4 regions of the Pelosinus sp. UFO1 genome follow, and region 2 is predicted to be linked to each of the others. Evidence: riboswitches for the same ligand, from Rfam matches in the RefSeq annotation. Region 2 holds a riboswitch; each other region holds the start of a gene.
What was found. A riboswitch is a leader RNA that binds a small molecule or an ion and turns the genes downstream of it on or off. The one in region 2 is predicted to bind cyclic di-GMP.
Positions count from the first base shown of each region.

Region 1: another riboswitch for cyclic di-GMP. It lies ahead of UFO1_RS11295 (GspE/PulE family protein); the one in region 2 lies ahead of UFO1_RS03975 (methyl-accepting chemotaxis protein).
Region 3: another riboswitch for cyclic di-GMP. It lies ahead of UFO1_RS19730 (methyl-accepting chemotaxis protein); the one in region 2 lies ahead of UFO1_RS03975 (methyl-accepting chemotaxis protein).
Region 4: another riboswitch for cyclic di-GMP. It lies ahead of UFO1_RS19040 (methyl-accepting chemotaxis protein); the one in region 2 lies ahead of UFO1_RS03975 (methyl-accepting chemotaxis protein).

Region 1 covers NZ_CP008852.1:2,413,952-2,421,480, forward strand. Annotated here, with positions in the region: gene UFO1_RS11290 (type IV pilus twitching motility protein PilT) at 1-617, opposite strand, end outside; gene UFO1_RS11295 (GspE/PulE family protein) at 617-2,302, opposite strand; cyclic di-GMP riboswitch class II at 2,368-2,452, opposite strand; gene UFO1_RS11300 (secretin N-terminal domain-containing protein) at 2,544-3,773, opposite strand; gene UFO1_RS11305 (hypothetical protein) at 3,770-4,351, opposite strand; gene UFO1_RS11310 (shikimate dehydrogenase) at 4,581-5,426, opposite strand; gene UFO1_RS11315 (YqeG family HAD IIIA-type phosphatase) at 5,472-5,978, opposite strand; gene UFO1_RS11320 (YifB family Mg chelatase-like AAA ATPase) at 6,032-7,529, opposite strand, start outside.
Region 2 covers NZ_CP008852.1:891,676-899,204, forward strand. Annotated here, with positions in the region: gene UFO1_RS03960 (spore germination protein) at 1-1,134, shown strand, start outside; gene UFO1_RS03965 (Ger(x)C family spore germination protein) at 1,166-2,329, shown strand; gene UFO1_RS03970 (GerAB/ArcD/ProY family transporter) at 2,344-3,459, shown strand; cyclic di-GMP riboswitch class I at 3,667-3,753, shown strand; gene UFO1_RS03975 (methyl-accepting chemotaxis protein) at 3,878-5,578, shown strand; gene UFO1_RS03980 (chemotaxis protein) at 5,617-6,537, shown strand; gene UFO1_RS03985 (rubredoxin-like domain-containing protein) at 6,647-6,982, opposite strand; gene UFO1_RS03990 (YeiH family protein) at 7,099-7,529, opposite strand, start outside.
Region 3 covers NZ_CP008852.1:4,181,404-4,188,932, forward strand. Annotated here, with positions in the region: gene UFO1_RS19725 (sigma 54-interacting transcriptional regulator) at 1-563, shown strand, start outside; gene UFO1_RS26080 (hypothetical protein) at 658-786, opposite strand; gene UFO1_RS19730 (methyl-accepting chemotaxis protein) at 860-2,827, opposite strand; cyclic di-GMP riboswitch class I at 3,036-3,120, opposite strand; gene hpdA (4-hydroxyphenylacetate decarboxylase activase) at 3,307-4,242, opposite strand; gene hpdC (4-hydroxyphenylacetate decarboxylase small subunit) at 4,246-4,512, opposite strand; gene hpdB (4-hydroxyphenylacetate decarboxylase large subunit) at 4,517-7,219, opposite strand; gene UFO1_RS19750 (2-hydroxycarboxylate transporter family protein) at 7,494-7,529, opposite strand, start outside.
Region 4 covers NZ_CP008852.1:4,023,832-4,031,360, forward strand. Annotated here, with positions in the region: gene UFO1_RS19030 (hybrid sensor histidine kinase/response regulator) at 1-2,229, opposite strand, end outside; gene UFO1_RS19035 (diguanylate cyclase) at 2,216-3,229, opposite strand; gene UFO1_RS19040 (methyl-accepting chemotaxis protein) at 3,494-5,200, opposite strand; cyclic di-GMP riboswitch class I at 5,273-5,359, opposite strand; gene UFO1_RS19045 (YibE/F family protein) at 5,436-6,563, opposite strand; gene UFO1_RS19050 (cob(I)yrinic acid a,c-diamide adenosyltransferase) at 6,753-7,274, opposite strand; gene UFO1_RS19055 (methyl-accepting chemotaxis protein) at 7,454-7,529, opposite strand, start outside.

The DNA of each region.
Region 1 (7,529 bases), 1.5 Mb from region 2:
GGATCACGCATTTCCCCTACCAAAATAACATCAGGATCTTCCCGTAGTGCAGCCCTTAGAGCAATTGTAAAAGATTTTGTATCTGAATGCATTTCACGCTGATTTACAATAGATTGATTGTGTTTATGTAAGTATTCGATCGGGTCTTCCAGAGTTAGGATATGGCAGGACCTTTCCTTGTTAATCAAATTAATCATCGCTGCTAACGTTGTGGATTTACCACTACCAGTAGGCCCAGTAACTAGGACCAGCCCTCTAGCTTGAGAGGCTAGATTTTTAAGCACAGGCGGATGCCCTAATTCTTCCAAAGTAGGCACAGTTTCATTTACAACACGAATGACAATGGCCGTTGAACCACGTTGCCGGAAGGCATTTACCCGGAAACGGCTTAGACCGAAAATAGCAAAAGAAAAGTCAATTTCACCATGGTCTTTAAAATACAACTGTTGTTCTGGTTTGGTAATGGAGAAAAATAATTCCTCCGTATCCTTGACTGTGAGCACCTTGTGTTCTGCCCGTACCAAATTACCATTGACTCTCAATATAGGTGGTACTCCTACCGTAATATGTAAATCTGAAGCCCCACTTTTTACGGCTTGATGTAATAATTTTTCCATTAGAGTTCCTCCCCGTTACTTCCAGCATAGGCCACCCGCATCACCTCTTGAACATCTGTCAAACCAGCTAAGGCTTTTTGAATCGCATCCTGGCGCATAGTAGTCATACCCTGTTTAACAGCAATGTTACTAATTTCGTCACTAGAAGCTTTACGGCTAATCGCTTCTCGTATTTGAGCGGTTATAGGCATTAGTTCATGAATGGCCATTCGTCCCCGATAGCCCGTATGATTACAACGTGCGCAGCCTACTCCCCTATGTAGTGTAATTTGTGCGTCGGGTCCGATACCTAAGAAGAGCCGTTCTAAAGAATCAGAATTAGGTATATAACCTTCTTTGCATTCGGGACATATTAACCTGACTAACCGTTGTGCTACAACACCTAAAACAGACGAAGCTACAAGAAAAGGCTCAACATTCATATCTAGTAAACGGGTGATAGTCCCTGCTGCATTATTTGTATGTAAGGTACTAAAGACTAGATGGCCAGTCAAGGCCGCTCGAATCGCAATATCCGCAGTTTCGCTATCACGTATCTCGCCTACTAACACAATATTAGGATCTTGGCGCAATACGGAACGAAGTCCGCTAGCAAAGGTAAGACCAGCTTTAGGATTGACTTGTACCTGATTTACACCAGCCAAACGATATTCTACAGGATCTTCTAGGGTAATAATATTTTTACTGGGTGAATTCACTTTAGTTAACGTAGAATAGAGAGTCGTCGTTTTTCCTGATCCAGTGGGACCTGTAACTAAAACCATGCCATAGGAATGGGAACATAATTTGTGATACATAGTAAAGTTTTCAGGGGAAAAGCCAAGTTTATTAAGATCCAAAATAACTGCTTTCTGATCTAATAGCCGCATGACGACTTTTTCTCCCATAATGGTAGGTAGAGTTGATACTCGCACGTCCACATTATGGCCTGCTTCTTTCACTTTGATTCTGCCATCCTGGGGTATCCGCTTCTCCGCGATGTCCATATCACTCATAATTTTAATTCTAGCAACAATTGCAGGATGAATGTCTCGCGGAAAGCTGCCAACTTCTCTTAACATGCCATCTACACGATAGCGAACTCGGAGTGTCTTATCTTGTGGTTCAATATGTATGTCACTAGCCATGTCCTTAATGGCTTGGTTCATAAGAGAATTGACCAAGCCAATGATAGGCGCATCATCTGCTGTTTGGAGTTCGGCTGTTAATGCCATATCTTCTGGTCGCATATTATTGACAGCCTTTTGCACTAAATCTTGGACACCATAAGATTCTCTTATGGCTCGTAAAATATCTTTTTCCGTGGCGATAACTGGTTCTACATCAAAACCAGAAGCCATACGAATGTCATCAATGGCATAAAAATTAGTAGGATCAACCATAGCTAGGGTAATTTTATTACCAGCTATTTTTATCGGAATCACTTGGTGTCGTTCTGCTAAATTCACTGGAACAAGAGCTGCTGTTGCTGGCTTTATAACAATATTTGATAAATCCACATGAGGTACGCCTAATTGAAACTCAAGAACTTGAATCATGGCATCTTCGGATACATAATTAAGATCGCTCAATACTTTACCTAGCCGTTTATTGTCCTTTTTTTGAATCTTTAGTGCTTCCTCTAATTGTTGTTGTGTGATTAGATTTGTCTCAAGCAACAAATCACCCAGTCTTTTTCGTTTCATTTTCCACCTACCTATTCATAAAAAAAGCAACCGAACAGCAAATACATTCATATTTTAATTAAATGCATAAAGTTAGTCGGTTGCACTACTTGTTCCATCCTAGATAAAGTGCCCAAATACATCACGGATTTCATCACAACTATCTATATCAACTTTTATATCCAGCATTCGCTAAAATAATGTCAATTTATTACCAAAAATGCTAAATAATAGATTTATAATTATGTAAAGATTACTCTTATTACTTAGAAGTGTGTGCTGTTAAAAATATAATGACTTCCGTTTCTGATTTCGAATTATGTACACTTTTAAATAATGTTCCGATCAAAGGCAATTCACTTAAGAAAGGTACATTATTATTTGTTTTGGATTCTTCACTACCAATAAGACCGCCAATTACCATTGTCTCACCATCGTTCATGCAGACCGTAGTTTCAGCTTCGCGAGTAGTAATACGATAATTTTTAATATCAGATACTAAAGTTGGAGTACTCACTTCCGTACGAACTTTAGCAGTCACAGTACCTTCAGCGGTAATGGTGGGGGTATAAGTAAGTTTAATACCTGCGTCAACATATTCTACAGTAGTGGTTGTTTTACCGTTTTCTGTTTTTTCTGTGAGCACAGGGATGTGATCTCCAATTAAAATACGTGCTTCCTTGCCATTAATGGTAGTTACCTTAGGACTTGCTAAAATCTTAGCATTACCATTGCTAATAAGAGCATTGATCTTTGCCTGGTAGTAAAACTCATAGGGGACTCCTGCAGGACTACTACCAAATCTTATAGTACCTTTATGTGCTGTCCGAGTAATTGTGGTCTTTGCGGGTGTTGTTACTTTACCGTTACTATCTCGTACTTCATCTGTTGTTTCAACTTCAGGGTACTGGGGCGTCACATCCCATGACCAATCAATTCCTAGATCTTTTGTTTTAGCTTTATTTATGGCTACTACTTTCGCTTCCAGGGTTACCTGCTGTTGCGGAATATCAAGATCTGTTAATAGTGTTTTAATACGAGCACAGCCTGTAGGTGAACCACTAACAAGTAAGGAGTTTGATACTTCATCTATCTCTGCTTTTAGTTTGAGACTTCCCATAATAGGTTCTAGAGATTTTTTTATATCAACAGCACGAATATAACGAAGTTTATAGACTTCTGTTATACCCATGTCAGCAGGTTCGATAATGTAGGAATCACCTATTTTTCGATACGATATTCCCTTAGCAGAAGTGATTAGGGCCAAAGCATTTTCAAAGGTTATATTATTAATTTTCATGGTAATATTACCTTTGATCGAATCATCAATAATCATATCAACATTTCCAATTGTGGCAAGAGTATGTAGGACTACACGCACATCTTCATCCATGAAATTAAGGTTAATACTTTGAGGAGATGCCATTGCCATACTAGAAATCCCTATAGAGAGAAAAAGTACTAACAAGCATATAAATATCTTGTATCTCATTTTCTTCCTCCTTTTTTCCCGGGAGTTTCTAGGGATAATACGAGCTGGCTATCATTATCTTTAAGAATAACAGTATCATCCTGAATCGCAACCAGTTGGTATGTATCTATAAATTCATATAACTGGTAGGCTTTACTTTTGTTCGCTGATTGAATAACTGCTAAACGCTGATTATCGGTACTAACTATACCAGTCAGTGTAACAGATTCTTTGGCTTTAATTGGGGTAATTAGTTTTTCACTCGCGGTAGGTTCTCTATTTGAACTAGGAACCTTTGAAAATCCTTGATCTCTTACGTTGTTAGTAATTGGTATTTTTTCTTGAAATTCGGAAGGTATAAGGAAAGGATCACGAAACACTTGGTTTGTTTGATTACCTTGTTGTCCAACAAGCATAATAGCCTTATTGGTGGAGCTCTTAACAACTCCCGTATTTGCTTGTTTAGGAATAGTAGGTGCCGTCACTACTTCGGTAGGTGTTATATACATTGTGATGATAAATACGATGCTTCCCACTCCGAGAATTATGCCTAGACGTTGTTTGGCTGTAAATTTTCCAATTTGAGCTGATAATTCCAAAGTTGTCCACCCCTACTATACTAAATAAGACCTAGCAATTTTTCTCTTATTTACTTAAAAAATTACTGATAATTGCGACAAATAAAAAGGATATTATAATGCAATTTATCATAATAAAATTTCAAAATAAAGGCTCGGGTCCTGGGACCCAAGCCTTTATGTCCTAATTATGTATATTCTAACCAATTTTGTAAATTCCTGCTTTAAAATAAGGTGTTTTGTTATTTTTTTACATATATTTTGATAAAATATTCGACATAATAGTACGCGGTGCTTGCTTATCTGTCCATAGTTCAAATGCTAAGGCCCCTTGCTCTACCAACATTCCTGCTCCATTAATGATTCTATAGCCACGAATTTGAGCTGAGTTTAAAAAAGCAGTAATTGGCGGATTATATATTAAATCACAGATAGTAGCGTCCTTATTTACATTCTCCCATAGAATAGGCAACTCTTCTTTTTCACTAGTTGACATACCAATGGGAGTCGAGTTAATCAGAATATCGCATTCTTTGACTTGGTTAGTAAAAGTACTATCTCGCCAGTTACAGCCTAATAAATTTTTAAAATTTGGGAAAAAATTGGTGAACTCTTGTGCCTTTAGAGAGTTTCTTGTGCCAATGGTGATTTGGTGTATGCCATTTTGTATGAGACCAGAGGCGACAGCTCTTGCTGCGCCACCAGCGCCCATAACAACAGCTTTCTTACCCCTTATAGTTACATTCTTTCTTGTTAACGACTGGATAAATCCTTGAGCATCCGTATTGTAACCAATACATTTTCCTTCTTTTATAAGAATTGTATTCACCGCTCCCACAAACTGGGCACTAGGATCAATTTCATCAAGGTAAGACATAATAGCAACCTTATGTGGTATGGTGACGTTTGCACCAGTAAAGTCCATGGCTTTTAAACCAGCCACAGCTTGAGCCAATTTTTCTGGTTCAACAGGTAATGGTACATAAACATAATCAAGATCGAGTGCTGTAAAAGCTGCATTATGCATGAGGGGGGATAAGGAATGTCCCAAAGGCCATCCTAAAATGCCTATTTTTTTTGTCTTACTGGTAATCATAACCTTACCTCCATTTATTGGATATTTCCTGGAAATATATGTAATCTATTTTAATAACCCCTTAGTTTTTAATAATCCTACAGCCAATTTTTCTAATCGACGAGTAATTTTGGTACCAATGAATTCTTTTGCACTGAGAGGTTTAACCCAAATGGTAACTAAACCTAAACGATTACCACCAAGTATATCAGTGAATAATTGATCACCGATAACAGCCACTTGGTTTGGAGATAATTCCATTGTTGCGATTGCTTGGCGAAAGCCTTTCTTAGCAGGTTTATAAGCTCTAGATACAAAGGGTGCATTAAAAATAGTAGCTATACTTTTCACCCTTTTCCCCATATTATTTGATAAAAAACATATTTTAAAACCTTCAGCCAGCAAGGTATTTAACCATGCGATAATTTCAGGTGACATTTCTTGGCTATCCCAAGGAATGATGGTATTATCTAAATCAAAAATGATCCCTTTAATACCTCGGCTTTTTAAATGATTGTATTCAAGGTCGTGTAAGGAATTATAAATTAAGTTTGGACATAAAAGACTATACAAAGAATCTGTACCTCCATAATTAAGGATCGTTCACTTTCATCTTACGAAAAATCCTATATATTATTACGAAAATGAATGGCTTCTGCAATGTGCATATCTGTTATTTCGTCTGTTTTTGCTAAATCTGCAATTGTACGAGCTACTTTTAGTATACGATCATATCCTCGTGCGCTTAAATTCATTTTTTCGAAAGCCTGTTTAAGGATTAATTGTGCTCCTGGCGTCATGTGACAAGCAGTCTTAAGATGTTTATGACTCATTTGGGCATTACAAAATAAATTATACTTTTTTAAACGAGCATACTGAATAGCTCTTGCTTCTATCACCCGTTGGCGGATAATAGCAGAGGATTCTGTGGGTACAGTCGTTGTCATTTCTGCGTATTCTAAGCGTGGTACATGTACATGTATATCCATTCGATCAAGTAAAGGACCAGAGATCTTCTTGCGATAACGATTAATATCACCAATACTACAGGAGCAGCCCTTACTACTATCACCCAAAAATCCACACGGACAAGGATTCATTGCCGTAAGAAGCATTAGCTTTGCTGGATAAGAAAAAGAAGCATTAACTCTCGAAATTGTAACTTGTCCATCTTCTAAGGGCTGGCGTAATACTTCTAAAACGGTTCTTGGAAATTCAGCTAACTCATCTAAAAATAACACACCATGATGGCTCAATGTAACTTCGCCGGGCCGAGGGATACGTCCACCACCTACCATGCTAGCAGCAGAAATAGTATGATGGGGACTGCGAAATGGTCTTGTCGTTACCAATCCCGTATGATTGTGTAGTAAATCTGCAATGCTATATATTTTTGTGACTTCTAATGCTTCCTGGGGCGACATGGTAGGTAAAATAGAGGTAATGCGCCTAGCTAACATAGTCTTTCCAGAGCCTGGTGGTCCTACCATTAATAAATTATGTCCACCCGCTGCTGCAACTTCTAAGGCCCTTTTGGCAACGAATTGCCCCTGTACATCAGCAAAATCCTCATAGTTATTGTTCCCCAAATCGGTAAAAGGTTTTTGCTTTTCGGGTGTCAGAAGCTCTTGTCCATTTAAATGGTTAACTAATTGAGCTAAGTTAGTAGGGGAATATACCATTAACCTATCTACCAGCAGGGCCTCTTGAGAATTATCAGTGCCAACAACTATTTGATTGACTCCTTGCTCAAAGCAATGAATCGCCATTGGTAATACCCCTGAGATACCTCGTAACTTACCTTCTAAGGATAACTCACTGACAAACACATATTGCTGATAATGTTTTGAAATAATTTGTCCGCTGGCCGCTAGGATACCAATGGCAATAGGTAAATCTAGTCCCGAGCTATCTTTTTTTAGATCAGCCGGTGCTAAATTAATTGTAATACGTCGGGAAGGAAATTCAAAACCTGAATTTTTTATTGCTGCCCGTACACGTTCTTTCGACTCTTTAACAGCAGTATCGGGTAAACCAACAATATCTAATGCTGGCAGTCCATTGGATATATCTACTTCTACTGTAATAAGAACTCCATTCAAACCTAAAGTGGTTGAGCCAAAT
Region 2 (7,529 bases):
AGTGCACTGACAATCGATTTTAAAAATCCTCCTACCAGAAATGTGGAGCAGCCGGAAGCGGAAAGTTCTCTGCGTGGACCGAAAGAGGGGTTTACAGAATCCATAAGGACGAGTACAGGCTTACTTAGAAAAAAAATCAAAAATATAAATTTGAAGATGGAATCTTATAAGATTGGCAGAGAGACCAAGACAGATATTGTTGTTTGTTATCTCGCAGGCATTGCCAATGATAAAATTGTAAATGAAGTGAGAGAGAGATTACATAAGATTGATATAGATTCTGTATTGGGCAGTAGCTATATTGAAGCATATATAGAGGACAGTCCTTTTTTTATCTTTCCTACGATATTCCGCACGGAAAAACCAGATGTAGTGGCAGGCAAACTATTAGAAGGTCATATTGCCATTATCGTTGACGGAACTCCCGTTGCTATAACCGTTCCCTGTCTTTTTGTAGACTTTATTAAGACGGCTGATGACTATTACTTGAAATTTATTCCTGCCACATTAAGCCGATGGATTCGGTTTGGAGCATTTTTTATAAATCTTACCCTTACAGGCTTTTATGTGGCATTATTAACATTTCATCAAGAACTGATTCCTGATTCTTTAGTTCCTAGCCTGATAAAATCTCGAGCCGGAGTGCCCCTTCCTGTAATGTGGGAGTCCTTTGCCTTGTTATTTACCTATGAGGTATTGAGAGAAGCGGGTATTCGAATGCCAAGAGTAGTAGGACCGGCTGTAAGTATCGTTGGCGCACTGGTATTAGGTCAGTCCGCTGTAGATGCAGGATTAGTAAGTACACTGACGGTTGTTGTAATCGGTTTTACCGCCATAGCCGCCTTGACAGTACCTTATCCGGAGATGAGTATGTCACTCATTTATCCTCGATTTATCTTTCTGTTCTTAGGTGGAACCTTGGGTATGCTAGGACTTACAGGCGGTATCATGATGTTGTTCATGAACATGATATCGGCACGATCCTTTGGCGTGCCATATATGGGACCTCTGGCACCTCTTGTTAAAAATGAACTGTCAGATGTAGTGATCAGAGCACCGTTGTGGTCTATGCTTAAACGATCAAAACTCATTACGTGGAAGCAATCCATACGAAAAAAAACAAAGGTACGCTAAGCGGATAGGAAAAGAAGAAAGGGAGTCGTCCATGAAAAAAGGTATTGCATTTTTCATGATTTATATCATTATGTTTCTTACGGTAGGCTGTATGGCGAAAACTGAAATTGAAAAACTGGCTATAGTAGTAACCTTTGGTGTTGACATTACAACAGATGGGAAATACATGATCTCTACCCAGATATTAAAAACACAGAAACAGTCACCTGGAGGCATGGGGGGATCAAAAGGCGAGAAGCAGCCTACGGAGGTCATGGCATTAATCAGTACAGGGGATACTATACCTGATGCATTAGATCATTTGTCGAAAGAACTAGGCAAAAAGGTAGCGTTATCCCATGTGAAGTTTATTGTCATCGGTGAAGATGCCGCAAAAGCAGGAATCGCTGAACTGATGGATTTTTCGGCAAGAGGATACCAGCTTCGCCCTAATGTTGTTTTCCTTGTTACAAGTGGTAAGGCTTCTGAAATACTAAGAACATCAACACCAGAAGATTCTATTCCTGCTAACGCCATTGCAGCCATATTGAATTTACAAGCAAACTATGGATACGTACCTGTCACTACTACTATGGAATTTGCTAATTCCCTAGCCAGCAAGACGGCAGCACCAATGGCAGGGGTCATTAGCCTGCATGGAGATGAACAAGTGGGTAGAGTATTCAAAATGATAGGAATTGCTGTATTTAAAAAGGATAAGCTCATTGGATATATGATGGGGGAAGAGGAAGTGCGGGGTGTCCAGTGGATACGGGATAAAGTTAAAGCAGGAAATATTGTAATGCCGTCACCTAATAAAGGTAGCATAACAATAGAAATTATTTCTGCAAGTAGTGAGATAAAGTCTATCGTAAAAGATAATAAACCCATCATACATATAACCATAAATAAGAAAGGAAATATAAGGGGAATGGTGGGAGATCTAGATGCTATGAAAAATCCTGAAATATTAACAGAGTTTGAGCAATTAGAGAATGAGGTCATAAAGAAAGAAGTTGAGAAAGCGTTATATGCAGCGCAAAAGACATTCAAGGCAGATATATTTGATTTTGGCGAAACAATACACAGGGACTATCCTGATGAGTGGAAAAATATAGAAGAAAGTTGGAGTGAGATTTTTCCTGACCTTGAGGTAGAGGTAGAAGTACATTCTAGTATACAAAGAATAGGTGTAATATCTAAACCTCTATATTAATCGGAGGCTATATTGTGGAAACAAAAATATCGGCGTACCAATTGTTTGCTATCATGGTGTTATTGTTATTTGGCAGCGCTATACTCTTTTTTTTAACTCCTGAAGCAAAACAGGATGCATGGTTGGCATTACTCATTTATATACCGGTAGGCATTATAGAATCACTTCTGTATACAAATCTATATTACAAATATCCGAATGATACTATAGTTACATATTTGCCTAAAATTTTCGGCAAATTTATAGGATATATACTGAGTGTTGTATACATTCTATATTTTACTTATTTATCAGCGAGAATAGTGAGAGATTTTTCAGAACTTATACTGATTGTCTCATTGCCTGAATTACCTTCACTTATCGTTTCCATCACAATTATGGTGATATTTGCTTATGGAGCGTTCGCGGGGATCGAAAATATTTCACGAGCTGCACAATTAACACTACCAATATTGATGTTTTTCGTTATCCTAGTATTCATATTGTTGTATGCAACACCAGATGTGGTGAAAATGCAAAACCTAAAACCAGTCCTTGAAAATGGCATATCATCTGTCATAAAACATGGATGGCTGCTCATTACCTTCCCTTATGGTGAGACTATCTTCTTCACTATGATCTACTCATCTGTCAATGAAGCAGCCAATGTAAGAAAAGTATCGCTGCTTGCTGTCCTGTTTGTTGGAATAATCCTTTCCCTAAATACGATTATGTTCATAGTTTCATTAGGAGTAGCAGGTGCATCTGCTTCCCTCTTTCCCCTTTTTTCAACCATGCGTCTTATAAAACTAGGATTCTTGGAAAGATTAGATGTATTTGTTATCGTTATCATGATAATAGGAGGTTTCTTCAAGGTAAGTATTATTACCTACGCGGCCATGCTTGGTACATCCCAGCTTATCAAATTAAAGGATCCCAAGTATTTGGCTATACCCTTCGGTTTAGTAATTGTAATATTTTCAATATTCATCGCTAAAAACTATCCAGAGCACATTGTGATAGGTCTGAAGTGGACACCATTATATATTCATATACCATTACAAATTATAGTGCCATTGACTGCACTAATGATACATTATATAAAAAGAGGTAAGAAAAAAAGTCCCTATGACTGTCAAAATAAAGGGTGAGCCCAGTATATGTTAATTAAATAAAATTTATGAAATTGTGAACATAAAATTTTATAGCCTACTACTAATTTATAAATTAGCAGTAGGCTATACTAATTTTTGACGAATTTCCACAAAAATTTTAATTCTATACCTTTTGGCGGAGGCATGAATGTTCCAAATGTTTTATTATAGGATTCATAGAGCTCTATTTTGTAAATTGAATGTGTTAGATTTCGGCAAACTTATCGAAAGGTAAGGACGCAAAGCTATGGGTCTAAGAATCTTAGGATTTAAGGCTGCCAGGTTGCCATTGACTAACGTCAATGTTGCCATGGCAGTTTTTAATATTTTAAGAAAGAAGGTAATCGATTTAGAAGATTGTTCTTAGCAATAGTTGAAATCAAAAAACTTACAATAACAGGAGTGTGTTCTATTTATGAATAGTAAAAAAAGATTGCCTATTATTTTACAGTTAACAAGTATGTTTGCTATCGCTGCAATGCTATTATTATCAGCCCTTGGTTATACAATTTATAATTATCTTTCACTAGGCGACGAGTCAAATAAGCTGGTATCATATACTGCAGTTAGGACAATGTCTATTAAGGAAGCTCATACAGATTATGTTAGAGCCCTTCTTAATTTCCGTGGATTCTTGCTGTATCCTGATGGAGCAGCTTATGAGCAAGGATATCAGGAAGATATGAAAAAAGCGATTAAAACAGTGAAAGAATTTAATTCTAGTTCCGCGAATCAAGATTCAACTGTAGAAGGTGCTAAACTTGAAAAGTTACTAAATGAATATTTAGGCCTTGTTGAAAAAATGATAATTGCCAAGAAAACCAATGATCCAACACTGAATCAACTGACTACAGAGGGGCGCAAACATACAAAGGATATTGAAGATCAATTTACAAAACTGGCTGAGATACAACAAAAATCTATGACAGATAAAAGTAATCTTATGATTACACATGCCCAAAATAGCAGTAGAAATATTATTTTACTGAGTACCTTAATTTTTATAATGGCCTGTATTGTGGTAATTTGGTATAGTCGCAATTTGGCAATGCGTTTTAGATATTTAACGAAATCAATGACTATGATTGGGCAACTAGACCTTACAGAAAAGGATATTGAAATTCGTCGAAATGATGAAATTGGGGATATGGGGAACATCCTTAATTCTATGCGTAATTCCCTAAAAGAAATTGTTGCATTGCTTCACACCAGTTCTCGAACATTGGCCGCATCCAGTGAAGAGTTGAGTGCATCAGTCGAAGGACACCTAGAAACCGTAGATATTGTGGCTAATAGTACGGGAGAGATTGCTGCGGGTGCTTCTAAAAATTCGGATAGTATTATCAATATCTCAGGAGCAGTTGAAAAAATTTCAGCTGGTGCAGAAGAAATTAACGCTAATGCAACAGAGGTAAATGCCAATACACAAAATGCTGTTGCGGAAGTAGATCGTGGTATGTCCATGTTACAAGCCGTTGTAGAACAAAATGAAAATGTTGCCTCTTCTATGGCTGAGATTACAATAGTAACAGAAAAATTGGCGCAAGGATCGCAGGAAATTAAAGGAATTGTAGATGTAATCACCAATCTTGCTGGACAAACAAATCTTCTAGCCCTAAATGCAGCAATTGAAGCTGCCAGAGCAGGGGAAGCAGGTCGAGGATTTGCTGTCGTAGCAGAAGAAGTTCGTAAGCTAGCTGAACAAAGCGAAAAATCTACAAAAGAAATCACAGAGATCATTTCCAATATGGGAAGTGAGATTGCAGTGTCAGTAAATGCAGTGGAACGAGCGAACGGAGAGGTTGTGAAATGTAAAACCTCAGCTCTCGATACACAAAAAGGCTTTCAACTCATTGCGAAAAGGCTAATTACTGTAAAAGATGGTATTGAGCAAATTGCTTCTGCAATTGGTGAAACTGCTTTGGGGACACAGTCTATGGTAACTAGCGTAGAAACCATACGGCTTGTAGCAGATACTACCTCGGAAGGTATTCAGACCGTTGCAGCTTCCACAGAAGAGCAATCTGCCAGTATGCATGAAATTGGTGATAACGCTGATTCACTTGCTAAGCTGGCAACGGAACTGAATGCAGTAGTTCAAAAGTTTAAAGTATAAGTGAAACCGTTATTATTAAAATTCGGTGGAGGCATTTTATGAGTGAAATTGCAAATGATAAAAAGGGGATCTTATTAGAGACGGGTACAAATGAGTTTGAAATTATTGAGTTTATAGTTGGCAAAGTGCATTATGGAATTAATGTTGCGAAAGTAAGAGAAGTGATTACTCCGGTTCCTGTTACGCCAATGCCAAATTCACATCCTAATGTGGATGGAATTTTTACCTTGCGTGGACGGGTGATGCCACTAGTTAATTTGCTGACATGCTTAGGAGTTAAAGACCAAGAAGCAGCTAGCAAAAATATTATTATAAGTGAGTTAAACACTTTTTTTGTAGGTTTTTTAGTAAATCAAGTTTCGCGGATACATAGGGTATCATGGTCTGCGATGGAACCAGTCCCTGATACTGCTGCTGATTCTGATATGGCTGTTGGTATTATCAAGCTAGAGGAAAAGATGATTATTCTATTGGATTTTGAAAGAATTATTGCTGAAATTAATCCTCAAATTAATGCTAAAATGGTAGATGTTTCTCAAGGGAGTGTTGAATTGCAGGCAGTCAGGAAGACGAAGAAAATCATGATTGCTGAAGACTCCAAAATGTTGAGAGAACTTTTGATAGAGTCACTTCACAAAGCTGGGTATATCAATATAACAACCTATCATAATGGTAAAGATGCTTGGGATGCATTAGCGGCATTAGCAGATGGAGGATTGCCCATCGAAGAAAATGTACATATACTGATTACCGATATAGAAATGCCGCAAATGGATGGGCATCATTTATTAAAGAAGGTTAGAGAAAACAAAAAACTGGAAAAATTGCCTGTATTAATTTTCTCTTCTTTAATTAATGAGGAAATGCGTCTCAAAGGCGAAACGATTGGAGCTAATGGTCAAGCTTCCAAACCAGAAATTAATAAATTAATTAATTTATTAGATACAATGAGCCTATAAATATATTGTAAAGAAGATAGTTAAAACGTTCTAAGAAAAAAGGATGTTAGGGAGTAAAGACTCCCTAACATCCTTTTCTTACTTATATGTCGTTACCATAAAGGATGGATTACCACTTGCCCTTTGTGATATGGTTTTCTATTTCTGCTTTTGAGCGCTGTTTAATAACGTAGGCTTCATGTTTTGCTTGTGTAAAACCAGATGTACAGGGAGGATCAAGATTAATCTCAATGCCCTCTTTTGCTAGTTTTACAATTTGGTCCGTTAAAGCAATAATTTCCATATGGATGTCATTCGTTCTTTCTGACTTGTAAATCTTAGCGGTATCTTCCGCGGTTAATTCAATAAACTTTTCTTGTGGCTGACCACATTTGGGACATTTGTCAATTGCATTATCCCCTTCATGAATAAAACTGCAAACGCTGCATTTAAAAAGGTTTTTCATTGTTTAACAATCTCCTTTTTACATATTATTCTAGTTAGTGACACTATTCGCTAAAAGAAATTAAAATCCTTCTTATACAAAGAAGGATTCAGATAGAAGGAAGCGGACTATTGTAGTCACCATATTTGTAAATAATGCTGTACTGCAAGTGATACAAGGGCTACTGCTAACCAACAGAATAGTCCGAGTAGTATTGGCCTAATACCATTATTAAATATATGTTTGAGATGTGTTTTTAGACCTATGGCGGCCATAGCTATAACGATAAAAAACTTTCCAGTATGGGAAAGGAACTCACAGACAACTGGAGGGATAAATCCAGTTGTGTTTATGATGGAGGCTGCTAAAAATCCTAAAATAAACCAAGGAAATATTTTTGCAATACCAAAATTGCCCGTACTAGTTTTTTTCCTTGCAATAATAAGAGCAAGAGTTAATGTGACTGGCACAATCATTAAGGCGCGGGTTAATTTAACAATGGTAGCAAAATTACCTGCTTCATGACTGTAGGAATAACCGGCGGCCACTACCGAAGAGGTATCATTGA
Region 3 (7,529 bases), 1.8 Mb from region 2:
GCAATCAAGAAATTTCTGTTGATGTTCGAATTATTGCTGCCACTCACCGGAATCTAGAAGAAATGATTCGAAAAAAAGAGTTTCGCGATGACTTATACTATCGCCTTAATGTCATTCCTATCTACATCCCCCCACTGCGTGATCGCAAAGAAGATTTGCCTCTATTAATTGAAAGTTTATTATTAAAAATAAACCATCGCTTAAAAAAGCAAGTAACCCATCTCTCACAGCCTGCAATGAGTAAACTGATGCAACACGATTGGCTGGGAAATGTTCGCGAATTAAGAAATGTTATTGAACGAGCAGTTAGTCTGGTTTCCCAAGGGGAAATTACCCCAGAACATATTATGTTGGATCAAATGAACTTACAAACAGCTTCTAGTGTGTTACCCATTACAAATCGAAAATTGAAGGAAGTTCTAGCAGAAATGGAGTGCCATATTCTTCGCGAAGCGATTAAGACTCATGGGACATCACGTCAGGTTGGTAATGTCCTTGGTTTATCCCATACAGGTGTATTAAATCGAATGCGAAAATATGATCTTTCAGAAAAAAAGGTCTAGCTACATACTTATTTTCTCCTATGATGGTCAATTGAATAACAAAAAAAGTCCCGATGAATGCTCCCCCAAAAAGGAGTCTATCATCGGGATTATTTTATAAACTATAACTATTATTGTCAGTTATATATTGCTCGAGTTCCTTTAAAATTTGGGGAAGATTCTTAAGTAACTCCTCTAGTTCTTCTTTTCCCATCTCCAATCCTACCACCATTTCTTCTTTCATTAAACACACTCCTATAGTAATTTCAGATTTTTTTACCTGTATAAGTATGATCAACTAAAAGTAAATTATTGCATTAAATTGTAAACTTTCTAACGGCTTTCTGCATTTCCTCTGCCAGATTCGCTAACGCATGGCTTGAAGAAGCAATTTCTTGCATCGAAGCTGATTGTTCCTCTGTGGCTGCAGAGATACTTTGGGTTTCTCCAGAATTGTTTTTTGTTATTGCATTAATATCCTGTATCGCGGTAACAATTTTATTACTGCCAACGTCTACTTTTTGAATAGAACTAGTAATCTCACGAACCTGACTTAGAACTGTCTCAACCAATATTTCTATCTGCTTAAAGGATTCTCCAGCCTTATTAACCACTTCGCTTCCAATGTGTACTTCCCTTGTACCATTATTCATAGCTACTACAGCCGTATCTGTATCTACTTGAATTTCGTTAATCATTTCGGCAATTTGCTTTGCTGCATGCTGAGATTGTTCCGCTAATTTACGTACTTCCTCTGCTACAACGGCAAATCCACGCCCTTGCTCACCAGCACGAGCTGCTTCAATCGCTGCATTTAATGCCAATAAGTTTGTTTGTCCAGCAATTCCAGAAATAGTATCTACAATTTGTCCAATCTCTTTCGATCGATTCCCTAACTTAGCTACTACTTCCGCCGATCCCGAAACAGTCTTTTCGATGATATTCATTTGACTCACAGCACTACCAATCGCCACATTACCATCACTCGCAGCACTAGCCGCCTGTTCCGATGTTGCCGCTACTGTCCTTGCATTTCCTACAACACGCTGAATACTTGCTGACATTTCCTCAACTACAAGAGAAGCTTCTTCCACTGCATTCGATTGTTTTTCTGTTCCTTGTGCTACCTCAGTTATCGATGTAGCTACTTGGACTGATGCATGAGCTGACTGCTCGGCACTAGCGGTCAATTCTTCCGAAGATGCCGCCAATTGTTCTGCTGTTTGCGCCACATTTTTCATTAGATTTCGTAAGTTTTCTGCCATTTTTGAAAAGGCTAATGCTAGCTGTCCTATTTCATCATTAGACTTAATTATCAGATTCTGCTCTGTTAGATCTCCGCTAGCTAGTCGCTCAGCCTGCTCAGTTAATTTTGTAACGTTTCCTGTTATTTTACTAGCCAATACCCAGCTTGCAGCAATTGAAATTATAATGCCGATTAAAGCAATCAGTCCAAACTCATAACCTAACTGTTTGACTTGGCTATAAACATCTTCTTTGTCAACTGTAATACCCAATATCCATCCCGTAGATGGTATTTTGGTATAAATCATTAATTTTGATACGTTATTCTCTTCATAACTTTGAACACCGTTATCTTGAGATAACATTTCTTTTGCCATCTGTTTTAATTGTGGATTTTCATTAATATTGGTCGAAATTTTCGTTGAATCTGGATGGGCCAACGTAATTCCTTGTTGATCTACAATAAAACCGTTTCCTTTCCCATGTAAATTAATCTCTTTAATTCTCTCACTTAAGATATCTAGTGTAATATCAATCCCAACAATACCTTTTGTATTTCCTGCTGTATTTTTCAATGGAACAACTGCTGATACAATATACTTTTTAGTTAATGCATCAACATAGGCATCAGTAAATGTTAATTTATTTGTTTCTTTTCCTTGCTTGTACCACCCACGTTTACGAGGGTCATACCCCTCTGGAAGGGCTGATCCTGAGCCATCAATCATCCTGCCATCTTCTAACCCTACATACAAATCAAGTACGCCAGGATCAGACTTATAATTTTGCACAAAAGAAACTGGTATATCATTATCACCTAATACTACCTGAATGTTTTGACTAGTCACTACTGCCGTTTGAGCCTTTGTTAATAACCAACCATCTAGTTGTTTTGAGTGACTGTTAACAATAGAAAACATTTCATTTTTGATATTTTCTGTTACTTGCTTTTTAGCATCAAGATATCCCATGATTGTAACTGCCAATAAAACAGAACTCGTAATAAACACCAATGCTAAAAACTTCATTTTCAATTTCATATGTACACCACTTTCTATTTAATTTCCAACCATATTGAAACATTATCTTAAATCTTGAACCATTTATTCAGCTAGTGTTTTGCATTTTTTTAGTTTCGTGCATATTAGCACATCAACAATTCCATTCACTCTTTTGTTAACTTTTGGGACAAGCGATACCTCCTCTTTTAATAACAAAAACTGCCAGGTAACATAATGTAAATTTACAAAATGCAACCTGGCAGTCATGAATTAATATTGTTAGACCCATGGCTTTGCGTCCCTACCTTTCGATAGGTTTGCCTATATAGTTATAAATTGTCATTTTCGACACAAAAATATAAACTCCTCTAAAATATGCCATTTTTTTCAAAAATATAGTGGCTTCAGATTATTATGTTTTTGCTATAAAAAAATAAAGCATAACTTTGCCATTACGGCAAAACTTACGCTTTATATTACATTGCTAAACCATCGTGGGTTTAAATTACATTATAAATTTAAAACGCTGTATCATGACCGATATAGCAGGCTATATTATTGTGAAGAAATAGATCCTGTATTTCTTCCATCTGGGCATCGCTTACACTACCACTAGTCGCATAATCATAATTTTTCCCTAGTTGGCGCCATTTCGATTCGCCTAGTGTATGAAAAGGTAGAATGTTTATTTCAAATAGATTATTTTCCTGCATAAAGTATATCAACTTTGACATATTCTCAACATCATCATTAAAGCCACCGATAACTGGCACTCTGATGATAATCCTTCCCTGCCACTGTGAATTCGCAACAGAAGATATATTGGAAAGAATAATATCGTTATATACCCCAGTTTTTTCTTTATGCTTTTGTCTGTCCATGTGTTTTATGTCAACGAATACAAAATCTACATATTTCATTACATTCAAATATACTTCTTCATCAGTATATGCTGTTGTTTCGATTGCTGTATGGAAACCATTTTTTACACACTCTTTTAGGATTTCAACTAGAAACTTATTCTGCATCAAAGGTTCGCCACCACTAAAGGTTACACCACCTTTTCCGCCCCAATTATTAGAATCCCTTTTTAATATTTTCATTAACTGATCAACAGTATACTCTTTTGCACATTGCTTTAAGCCACTATAACAACAAGCCTCAGCACATTCAAAGGTTGTACAAGCATCACATGTTTCCCAATTCAACACTGGTTTTCCATTAGCAAAGCTTAGCCCGCCTCTATTACAGGTATCCTTACACAATGAACAGCCTTTATTATACCTGCAACTTCTTTCGCTAAACATGATATGAGGTGTTCTGCTCCAACTTTCAGGGTTCGCACACCATCGACAACTTAGAGGACATCCACTCATAAATACAGTCGTTCTACAACCTGGTCCATCATGAACTGAAAAACTCTGTATATCAAATATTACTCCTGTTGTATCCACTCTTTACCTCTTATCTTTAAATTCATGGGCAGCACAAGTTCCTGCATTAAGGCTGCCATATACCCAATCTTCCTTAGATAACCCTTTGCATATTCCGATACCTTGTTCATCCTCATCATGAAACTGTTTACAATTGTTACATTTTGGTGCTACTGCTAGTCTGTCACATACGTCAGTATCTATATTGATGAACTGCTTTGTTAATCTGCATATTCCTTTACTTGCATCAATACTGCAAAAATGTAAACAATCAATATGTTTTAATGCCATCTTCCTATACTCCTTCATGTTCAGTTCTAGATATTACTTCATCCTGTATTGGTTTGCCTAATTCACACCAATATTGTGTAAAACCAGCTACACGAACCAGTAAATCACGATGCTCCCCTGGGGCTTTTTGTGCTTGTTTTAATATAGTAGAATCTATTATATTATATTGGACATGGGTGCCGCCTCTGCGCATATAGGCCTTAGTCAAATCCAATAATTTTCTTGTTCCTTGAATACCTTGTAATGCACCTGGATGAATTTTAAGATTCATCTGAGAGTTTTGGGATGTGGTGTGATCCCAAATGTTAGCTGATTCAAATAAAGCATATAAACCGCTTGTATCTGTTCCTGGATATGCAGATACGGAGCCATCAGAGTAAGTAGTTCCACCTAATCGTCCGTCTGGAGTCGCCAACGTAGCCGCACCTTGTGGACCATGAGTTGATACTGATATTTGACAAGGATACATTTTCTTACCATATAAAGATTCGGCACGAGAACAAGCAATAACTAACCATTCCTCATACTCTTTTAAAATAGTATCAACATAAGCATTGTTATTGCCAAATTTAGGAGTTGTTAAGCAATCAGCATATATTCTGTCATACTGATTATTTTCGGCAATCTTTACCTGCTCTGCTAATGAATAATTATTAATTTCAGCGGCTTGTTTATAGCCAAAGTTGTTTAAAATACCATCTGTCATTTCTTCAAGAGTATATTTCTTGCTGTCATATACTAAACTTTTTAAGGACGCTAGAGAGTTGACCATTGTGATGGTTCCACAAGTTTCCACATTAAATGTTCCATTATACCGGTAACCCATATTCCCTATATGTTGCCCTTTATCTAAAGAGTCTGGTTTAAGAAAAGAGTTGATAACCGACATATTTTGTTTCCGCCAAATATCATGTTCGATATTATTCGTTTTAGCAAGAATCCCTATCGTATCTTCATAATATTGATTAAATGTTGCAAGTAATTCTTCAAAGCTGGCAAGTTTTTTATTATGCGGTGGATAAACCTGCATTCCAGTACGATGATCTTTTCCGTTAGTCAAAACAAGTTCCAAAATTTTCGGATTTGCGATAAAGTGAACACCAACACTAGTAGGTTGGCCAGCGCCACCTGGAATTTCATACACCTTGCCATTGAGTGTTAATGTTTTCCAACAACAAGGAGATATTTCTAAACATCCTCCGATTGCGACGGATCGCGCCTCTTCAATTGTCATTCCTTCAGAGCCATATTGGTTTATCAAGAAATCCATAGCATTTCTATTATTAATCCAAGCAGGATATCCCGTTCCAGTTTTACAACACTCAGTACCTTTTATTAAAAACGTTTCTGGAAGTTTTTCTTCATACATAATTGTTAGCGTTGGCTGCGGAGTCCTACAACTGATCCCTGCGTCCAATATGATTTCCTCTAATTCATTCGCTGCCGATTGATTCTGTCTTGTTAACCCGCCCAGAGATAGATTATTAAAGGTATTACCTGATAATACCCCACCATTAACCCCTGCAGAAGCAAAAACATCGATACAAGTTATTTTAATTCTATATAGCTCCATTAACTCAAGGGCTTCTTCTTTGGTTAACTTACCACTATCGATATCCTGCTCATACCATGGATATAATATTTGTCCAAGTTTCCCGATGGATAGACCTGATATTACATCTTCATTTAATACTGCAATATGCAGGGTATAGGACAGCTGTAATGCCTCTCTAAAATTACGAGGTTGATTATGGGCAATGGATTCTAGGCACTCAGCTATCTCTCTATATTCTTCTTTCTCTTGATTACCTACTGCCGTTGTTTCTAGAAATCTTGCATGTTTGGCATAATTAATAATCCACTGTTGTAATCCTTCTATTCCATGTATAACAGCTTCATAAAAATAAAGACGATCCATACCGATTAAGCCATCACCATCTGCATTTCCAGCAACTTGATTTCTACATTCCTCTGCCATTTCCTTAAGCTTATCAAAACCATATTGTAGAGGATAATAATAATTTATGACCTCGCGCCCCTGTGGTATTGTATAACCAGAGTCAAACATACAGATTAAACTTCTCATTATCTTTTCTTTGGTATCATATTCTGGTACCATTTTTTCATACCTAAGGCTTACATCCTCAACAGATTTTCCAACCCATTCCTTCGCAACTTTTAACAATACAGGTATCTCTTCTTTTCTCATTCCAAACTTACCAGCGATGGAAACTACTTCCCCAAAACTTTTCGTTACATTTCCACCGCCTTGCCCTATATGGCTGAGTTCATCTGCAGCACTTCCGATGGACCTGGCAGCCTCCTTTTCTATCTCATCTCCTTGAGCGATGAAAAAACTTTCGCTTAGCCAAGGCATTGGGAATGATCCTCTATAATGGCGGGTCTTTTGCATGACCAGTTTTTCACCTGGCACAATATTAGGTGTAGCGCGAGAAAATGCTTCTTTTAACGCTTTCGCTCTTCTGACTACTGTAACCTCGCCATCTAATTCTTTCCATTTCCGATTATACCAATATGGAAACTCCATATCTGCTGTCCCCAAAGTATTATAAAAAATATCCCTTAAAGCATTCGCCCTAGGTGTTGGTTCTTTTAATGCTTGTGTACTCTGATTAGAGAGCTTATCAGAGTTTATCCCTTTCGCTGCTAGAATACTTTTAATTTTAGCTTCTTTTAACTCGTCCATGTATTTACCTTCCTTTCTCCCATCTATACACCATTTTAGTATTATTTTTAATCACAAGATAGTGTAAATTGCACGAATAATAAAAATCCACCTAAAATTCCTGTGTTTAAACAAATACCCCCACCTAAAATTCATTAATTACAAAAGAAAGACTTGTCCCATGCCAGATATCAATAACCGGCAAAAGGTCAAGTCTTCCTAATTTTATAACGCAATTCATTATATTACACACTATTCTATGTGTAGGCTTGGAAATTCTGAGTGAAGAAGTTTACTATTGCCACATCCTTAACAATATAGCGGCAAGAAC
Region 4 (7,529 bases), 2.0 Mb from region 2:
TTGGTGACAACGAATTTCATTAACCCTAGCTACCATAGACAAATGCAAGGCAAATGTCTCCGGTCCAAAACAATGAAATAGCAATAATTTTTGTAAATGTTCTCTTTTCGATTCTACGGCTGCCAATTCGATTTGCGAATTAGTAGCTTCCTCTTCGGTAAACATTAGAGCAGTTTCAGCAATGCCAGTGGCATCCAGAACCATAGCAATACTGCCATCACCTAAGATTGTGACTCCAGAATAAACCTTTCTATCTCTTAAGTGAGTTGGCATTGGTTTAACCAAAATTTCTTCTCGTCCATGAATTGTATCTACAATAAGGCCAAAAATATTTTCCTTCACTTTTATGATTAAAATCCGTGTTATGCGTTTATTGTGTTTTTCTGACAAATTCAATCCAATTACTTCCGCTAAGTGAATAATCGGGACTAATTTCCCTCGCAGCCACAAAACTTGCTGTCCTTGAATGGATTGTATTTTACCTATATCTTTGTCTTCTACAACTCTTACAATCTCCTGCAAATGAGTTTGCGGCAGAGCAAAAAAATGATTTTCTACGCCTACAATTAGTGAAGGTATTATGGCCAGTGTTAAAGGTAACAGTAAGCGAAATGTCGTGCCTTGCCCCTTAATCGTATACACCTCTACCGTACCGCCGAATTTTTCAATATTCGATCGTACTACATCGAGCCCAACACCCCGTCCAGAAATATCACTTACCTTAGAAACAGTGGATAATCCTGGTGAAAAAATATAATCGAGCACCTTACTCTCACTCATAAATTTACCTTGTTCCTGATGAATTAATCCCTGCTTTAACGCCTGCTGTCTAATCTTCTCTACATTAATACCTGCCCCATCATCTCTAATGTCGATAATGACACGCCCACCTTCATGACGAGCTTGTATTTCTAGAGTCGCAGTAGGATCTTTGCCCAATGATTTTCTTAAAGCAGCATCTTCGATGCCGTGATCTAAGGCATTGCGTATTAAATGAGTAAATGGATCAACCAATCCTTCCAAAATTGATTTATCCATTTCTACTTCCTTACCTTCCATACGTAGAGTTAAATTTTTTCCCAGCTTTTTCGATAACTCCCTTACCAAGCGAGGTATCGGTTGAAATAATATGGATACTGGTTGCATACGTGTACGCATAATTTTCTCTTGTATTTCTGTAGTGGTATGGTCAATTTTTTGCAAGATAGGCCGAATTCCTGGAATACTATCTATCTCTTTTTCTAATGCCCGCAGTAATTGATTGCGTGCCAAAACCATCTCACTCGCTAAATTAACTAAATTATTAAGTAACGTTACATCTACTTTAATACGTTCCGTATCAAGATCTTGACTGCTTCTTTTTTCTTCCCCTGAATCAAATTCACTTCGCTCCGCTTCTAGAAGATTATATCCGCTAGAACCAGTTTTATTTGGGGCGTCTATAACTTGAAAAATCTCATTTTTCTGACTGGAAACGTCAAATTCCACAATATCTTCCTGGCTTGCACCAAGGGCCATAACCGCAAGTTCTTTTTCCAGTACTGTACTAAATAAAAAGATTGCTTCTTGCTGAGAAGCAGATCTAGTACCTTCTTGAGCCTGAGTAATATAATGGGCTAACAAAACACCTATTGATTGGATACTTTTAGCTGTATTCCCGCACAGCCGTCCCGCCTCATTAGGCTCTATGGAATGGATGTCATACTGATACTTATATACTCTATGACCTTTTCTGCTTAAATCTTCTAGCACCACTTTGACATCATTATAAGGTTTATTCGTCTGCGAGATTGTCTCTTGCATTTCGCTAGTCAAAGAACTCGTCGTACCCTTTCCATTCATTCCAAAACTTTCGCTGGGAAAGGCTTGTTTTAATTCTTTTACATAGATAGTGATATCTTGTTGTTCGCTAGTTGTAATATGATCCAACAATACCTTAAGTTCATCATTCGCTGCTAACAATGCATCAATGATAGGTAAAGTAATGGCTATCTCTCTACTGCGCACTTTTCCTAGCAAACTTTCAATAGCATGAGACAATTCAACAATTTTGTGGAAACCAAAAAATCCAGCTGTCCCTTTAATATTATGAGCAGAACGAAAAATGGAATGAATGATCTGCTCATCCAGTTGCCCCTTTTCAATAGCAAGCAATCCCGATTCTATCTTCTCCACATGGCTTATGGCCTCAATGACAAATTCTTGAATAAGCTTTTCATCCTTTAACACTACATGCACCTCTCCCTACATCAATCGCAAACCATCTGTTTCTACCTTCACGTTTTGCTTGATACAAGGCATCATCGGCTTCTTTTTTTAAAGTCTCATAGGATAAATTGATATCCGGTATTATTGTTGCAATACCCAGGCTTATGGTAACATAAGGGCTGACTTTAGATGCTTTATTGGGTATTACAAGTGATTCTACAGCAAGTCGAAGTTTTTCCGCTACCTTTTGTCCCCCTGCTGAGTCAGTATCATGCAGAACAATGGCGAACTCCTCACCGCCATAACGGGTAGTTATGTCACTGCTGCGTTTCACATTTTCAGCTAAGATAGCAGCAACTTTTTTCAAGCATTCATCTCCCGCAGGATGTCCATAGGTATCATTGTAAAACTTAAAAAAATCCACATCTACCATAATGAAGGTCAACGCTTCTTTTTCCCGCAATGCATGCCACCATTCTCTAGCTAAATAATTCTCCAAACTTCTCCTGTTAGGAATTCCTGTAAGTTCATCCTCTAAGGAAAGTTCTTTTAGCTTACCATTTACAACTTGCAGCTCTCGCATTACATTTTCCATCACCCGAGTCGTTTCTTGTAAAGTAGCATTACGTTGTTCTAAATCATGCTGATATGTTAAAATACGCCGGCCAACGGACAGGCGACAACTTAATTCTCTTGGATCAATCGGCTTCGTCACGAAATCATCAGACCCAGCATCAAAGCCAATTACCACATCTTCGACATCACTTTTCTTGGCAGTTAATATGATAACGTAAGTATGTGCTGTCTTCTCACTCTGTTTTAACCGTCTACATAATTCAACTCCATCTATCCCTGGCATAACCCAATCGAGCAGCACAATAATTGGTTCATTAATAACCTGAAAAATTTTCCAAGCACTTTCACCATCAGCTGCAAGAACAACCTCGTAACCCCAATGTTGTACCATTTCTGAGAGTATAGTGCGAATACTTTTTTCATCATCAATGATTAATACTTTCATTTGATCTCACCTTATTTCTATTAAAAATTATGTTCAATTGAACTGTTATGAGTTTTAATGAGAAAAATTTACTTTCACTTTGACAATTTAACCATTTTTTCTTACTTCGCTACTTTTCATGAAATAACCTTCCCTTTTAGGTATGGATTCATTGACAGATTCAGGAACCTATGCATCTGCTATAGTAATGAGACCTAAAAGCTAGTGCAGCGCAAACTTAACACTAAAGGCCCTCCTTAACGGAGGGCCTTTAGTATTACTCTTCTATATCCTAAACCTTCTTACAACGCCTTGAAGTTCTTCTGCCATCTTAGCTAATGCCTGGCTAGATGCAGCAATCTCTTCCATGGATGCTGATTGCTCCTCAGTAGCTGCAGATACAGTTTGAGTTCTACTGGCCGTATCTTTACTAATTTGGTCAATATCATGTACAGATGCTACGATCTTCTGGCTACCCGAAGCCATTTGCCCAATAGAAGCAGAAGTTTCTTTGATTTGACCTGTCAATTGATCAATAAAAGTAGAAATTTCTTTGAAAGCTTTCCCAGCAGTGTTTACTACCTCAGCTCCCACATTGACCTCACGACTTCCTTCTTTCATAGCGTTAACAGCTTGATCTGTATCCATACCAGCTTCTGCAATTAAATTTGCAATTTCCTTTGCTGACTCTTGAGATTGTTCTGCTAACTTTCGTACCTCTTCCGCAACTACAGCAAATCCTCTACCATGCTCTCCTGCACGGGCAGCCTCAATAGCTGCATTCAAAGCAAGTAGATTCGTTTGTGCCGCAATTCCAGAAATCGTCTCAACAATTTGTCCCATTTCTTTCGATCTTTCCCCTAGTTTTGCAACAACATTCGCTGATTTGGTCACTGTCTGTTCCACAATATCCATCTGATTCATTGCAGCTTTTACTGCTTTACCACCATCTTGGGCTGCTTGGAACGTTTTATCGGATACCTCACTCATTTTTGTTGCATTTAGGGAAACTTGCTCAATACCCGTAGATAACTGTTCAACTACGGAAGTAGTTGTCGTTACTGCACTAGCCTGGTTTTCAGCCCCCTGGGCTACTTCACTAATGGTAGCTGCTACCTGATTGGTAGCCTGCGCTGATTGTTCTGCACTTGCTGTCAGTTCTTCTGAAGACGCCGCCACCTGTTCAGCTGATTCAATTACCTGGCGGACAACTCCTTTTAGACTATCAGCCATCTTGTTTAAACCCTGGCCTATTTCACCGATTTCATCCCTCTCGGCGATTTTTACGTTTTCTAGACCTAAATTCCCATTTGCTATTTCAGCTAAAAAGGCACCTACAGTTCCTAATCTGCTGACAATCATAGTAGATAGTTTCCACCCAAGAAACATACTTAGTAAAGCAAAAAGCCCCGTTAATGAGAAAATCACTTTACCGGCAAAACTAGCATGTTCTTCTCCTTCTCGATTGGCCTTATCACTTTTTTCCGCCATATAATTTGCTAGTTCTTGGAGAGTTATATTTACCGCTTCAAGTTTACCTGCAGCCTGCTGGGTAAAATATGTATAAGCTTCTTGCTTTTTCCCTTGTTTTGCTAAATCAATTGCCTTTTGTCGCTCTGTCCGATACTGACCAATTGCTTCTTTTAGCTTAAGTAATTTTTCTTGCTCATATGGTGTTAGTTTTTGACTCTCATAGGCTTTTAAGGTTTTATCCGTTTCCAATGCCAATGATTTTATTTCATTTGTTAACTTATCTTCGGTTGCCTTATCTACATTACCAAAAATAAGTTCCAGAATCATTCCGTGAACTGCCCTAAAATTATGCCGAGTCTCATTTAATCGTTTAATGGATAAAAGATTTTCATTGTACATAATTTTCATTTCATTGCTCATTGCATTTGTATAATAATACCCTATCGAACCTACTGTGAGCATGGCCAATGAAACTACTAAAATAATGGTAAGAATTTTCCCCTTAATTCTAAGCTGCAAAATAATCCTCCTAAAATAAAAAAATTAGCACCAGTTCACTATGTCCTGCTGCTAATTACAAATCTAAATTGAATCGGCAGCTTGGCGGTCATAGAATAAAAATTCCTTAGACCCATAGCTTTGCGTCCTTACCTTTCGATAAGTTTGCCCAATATTTGGTTTCGTATTTTTACTTTATTCTACATTATATTACATATAATGTCAACAAAATGAACTATTAAGACTTCATAATATATTACTGCTTATTGATTCGGCTCAAGAGGAGGGCTGTAATGGCAGCTGTTAGCGGTATGGAGCAGATTAATCCAATGCTTCCAGTAAGAGCTCTCGTTATTTCTGTCGCCACAATATTTAAATTCATAATGCGTACTAAGGACACATTTTCTTGTGATGTAATCAGAAAAATCAAAGGTAAGGAACTCCCCGTATAAGCTAAAATTAAGGTATTTGCCATAGTTCCCATAACATCTCGTCCAACGTTTATGCCAGATTTAAATACTTCTGTAAATCCATAATGAGGACAAGATTTTTTAATTTCAAATTGGGTAGAGGCAATCGATATCGTTACATCCATCACAGCGCCTAGTGATCCTAAAATAATTCCTGCAAATAGAACTTCTTGAAAGTTCATGAAGGATAACGTAGTAACTTTGAGCATCATAGCTTCTTCACTATCTAAGCCTGTTAAATGCATCCACGAAATGGATATTGCTGCTAAAATCCCTGCTATAACAACACCACCTACAGTACCAATAATTGCTCCCCAGGTCTTTGCATTCCAACCACTAATTGTAATTTGCGTTACGGTAGCAATCACTGCACAAACAAGCATGGTAGCCAAAATAAAGTTCCAATGATAACTCAAAATAAGGGGAATCATACCCTTAAGAATCAAAATTACAGAAAAACAAATAACAAACAAGGTCTTAACACCAATCTTTTTCCCAAGCAACAACAAGGATAAAATAAAGACACCTACTAGTATATACATAGGAAAAAGGCGATTATAATCCGCGACATGGTATTGTTTTACACTTTGTGTCTCGTTTACAGCCAAAATGATCTTATCCCCAGGACTAGGGCTGATGTCAAATAATGGCTGGTTGGTAGTATAGTTAATACTCTGCACCTCTTTACCAGCTTCTGCCCCTGATGTAAGCTGAATCGTTATTAAATTTTTCCCAGTAACCCCCATATTCTTATTCGATGAAATTTCAAGGGATTGTACCGACAACACTACGCCATTTATATAATCAATTGGTTGCGGATTGTTAGCTGCCGCAAAGGCGGGCGCTACATCCAAATGTAAGAAAGCAATAACATTCATTAAAATATAGAGTAAAAAAATTCGTTGTATTTTCATGATAAAACTCCTTGCTATAAAAAAATAAAATGTACTAGACCTATCTGTACAGAGAAATAAAACTTGATTCAGAAGTTATTGTACTTTCAAATCTCGTAAATAAAAGCATAGCTTGCCCCGGAAGACAAATTATGCTTCTATTATGCCATTTTGTGAGGCTACAGTCTATTGTACTCCGTAAAATCCTAGTTATGAATTAACCAATTCTTGCTGTTCTTCCAAAAAGCGGGCAAAGGTGTATAATACATCAGACAAGCGATTTACATATTTCATTAAAGACGAACTCACTGGTTCTATCTCTTCTAGTGACGTCATAAGCCTTTCAGCACGTCGGCAAACAGTACGGGCTACATGTAGAATCCCAGAAGCCTGGCTGCTGCCTGGCACTATAAATTTAGGAGCGGGATTCATAAGCTTGACATATTCATCAATCCAAGTTTCAAAACGCAAAATTTCAGCCTCGCCAATTTTTGCAGGGTACATTTCCCCTTTAGGATCTGCCAACTCAGCAGCGACGGCAAAAAGCTCTAACTGCACAATATGGATTTTTTCTACGATAGCTGGATTCATAATAAAATGCTTCCCAAAGCCTAATAATGAATTTAACTCGTCAATGGTTCCGTAACTATCTACGCGTATACTGTTCTTCCGCACACGACTACCATCTAACAGACTAGTCATCCCCTTATCACCTGTACGTGTATAAATCATATGTAAGCCTCCTATCTTTTTCACATTACACCCATAGTTCTGTTTCTTAATCACTTCGACTCCTAGCTATATATTCCCTGCAAATACAGAAAGACTAAGATGTAAGTGGAGTGAAAAACGCCACCTACATCTTAGTCTTTGAATTTTACTTGATTACCAAAAAACGTAACAATATTTCTTTATACTCTAAATTTACGGACAGCATCCTGTAATTCTTCTGCCATATGAGAAAGGCTGCGGCTAGTTGCCGCAATT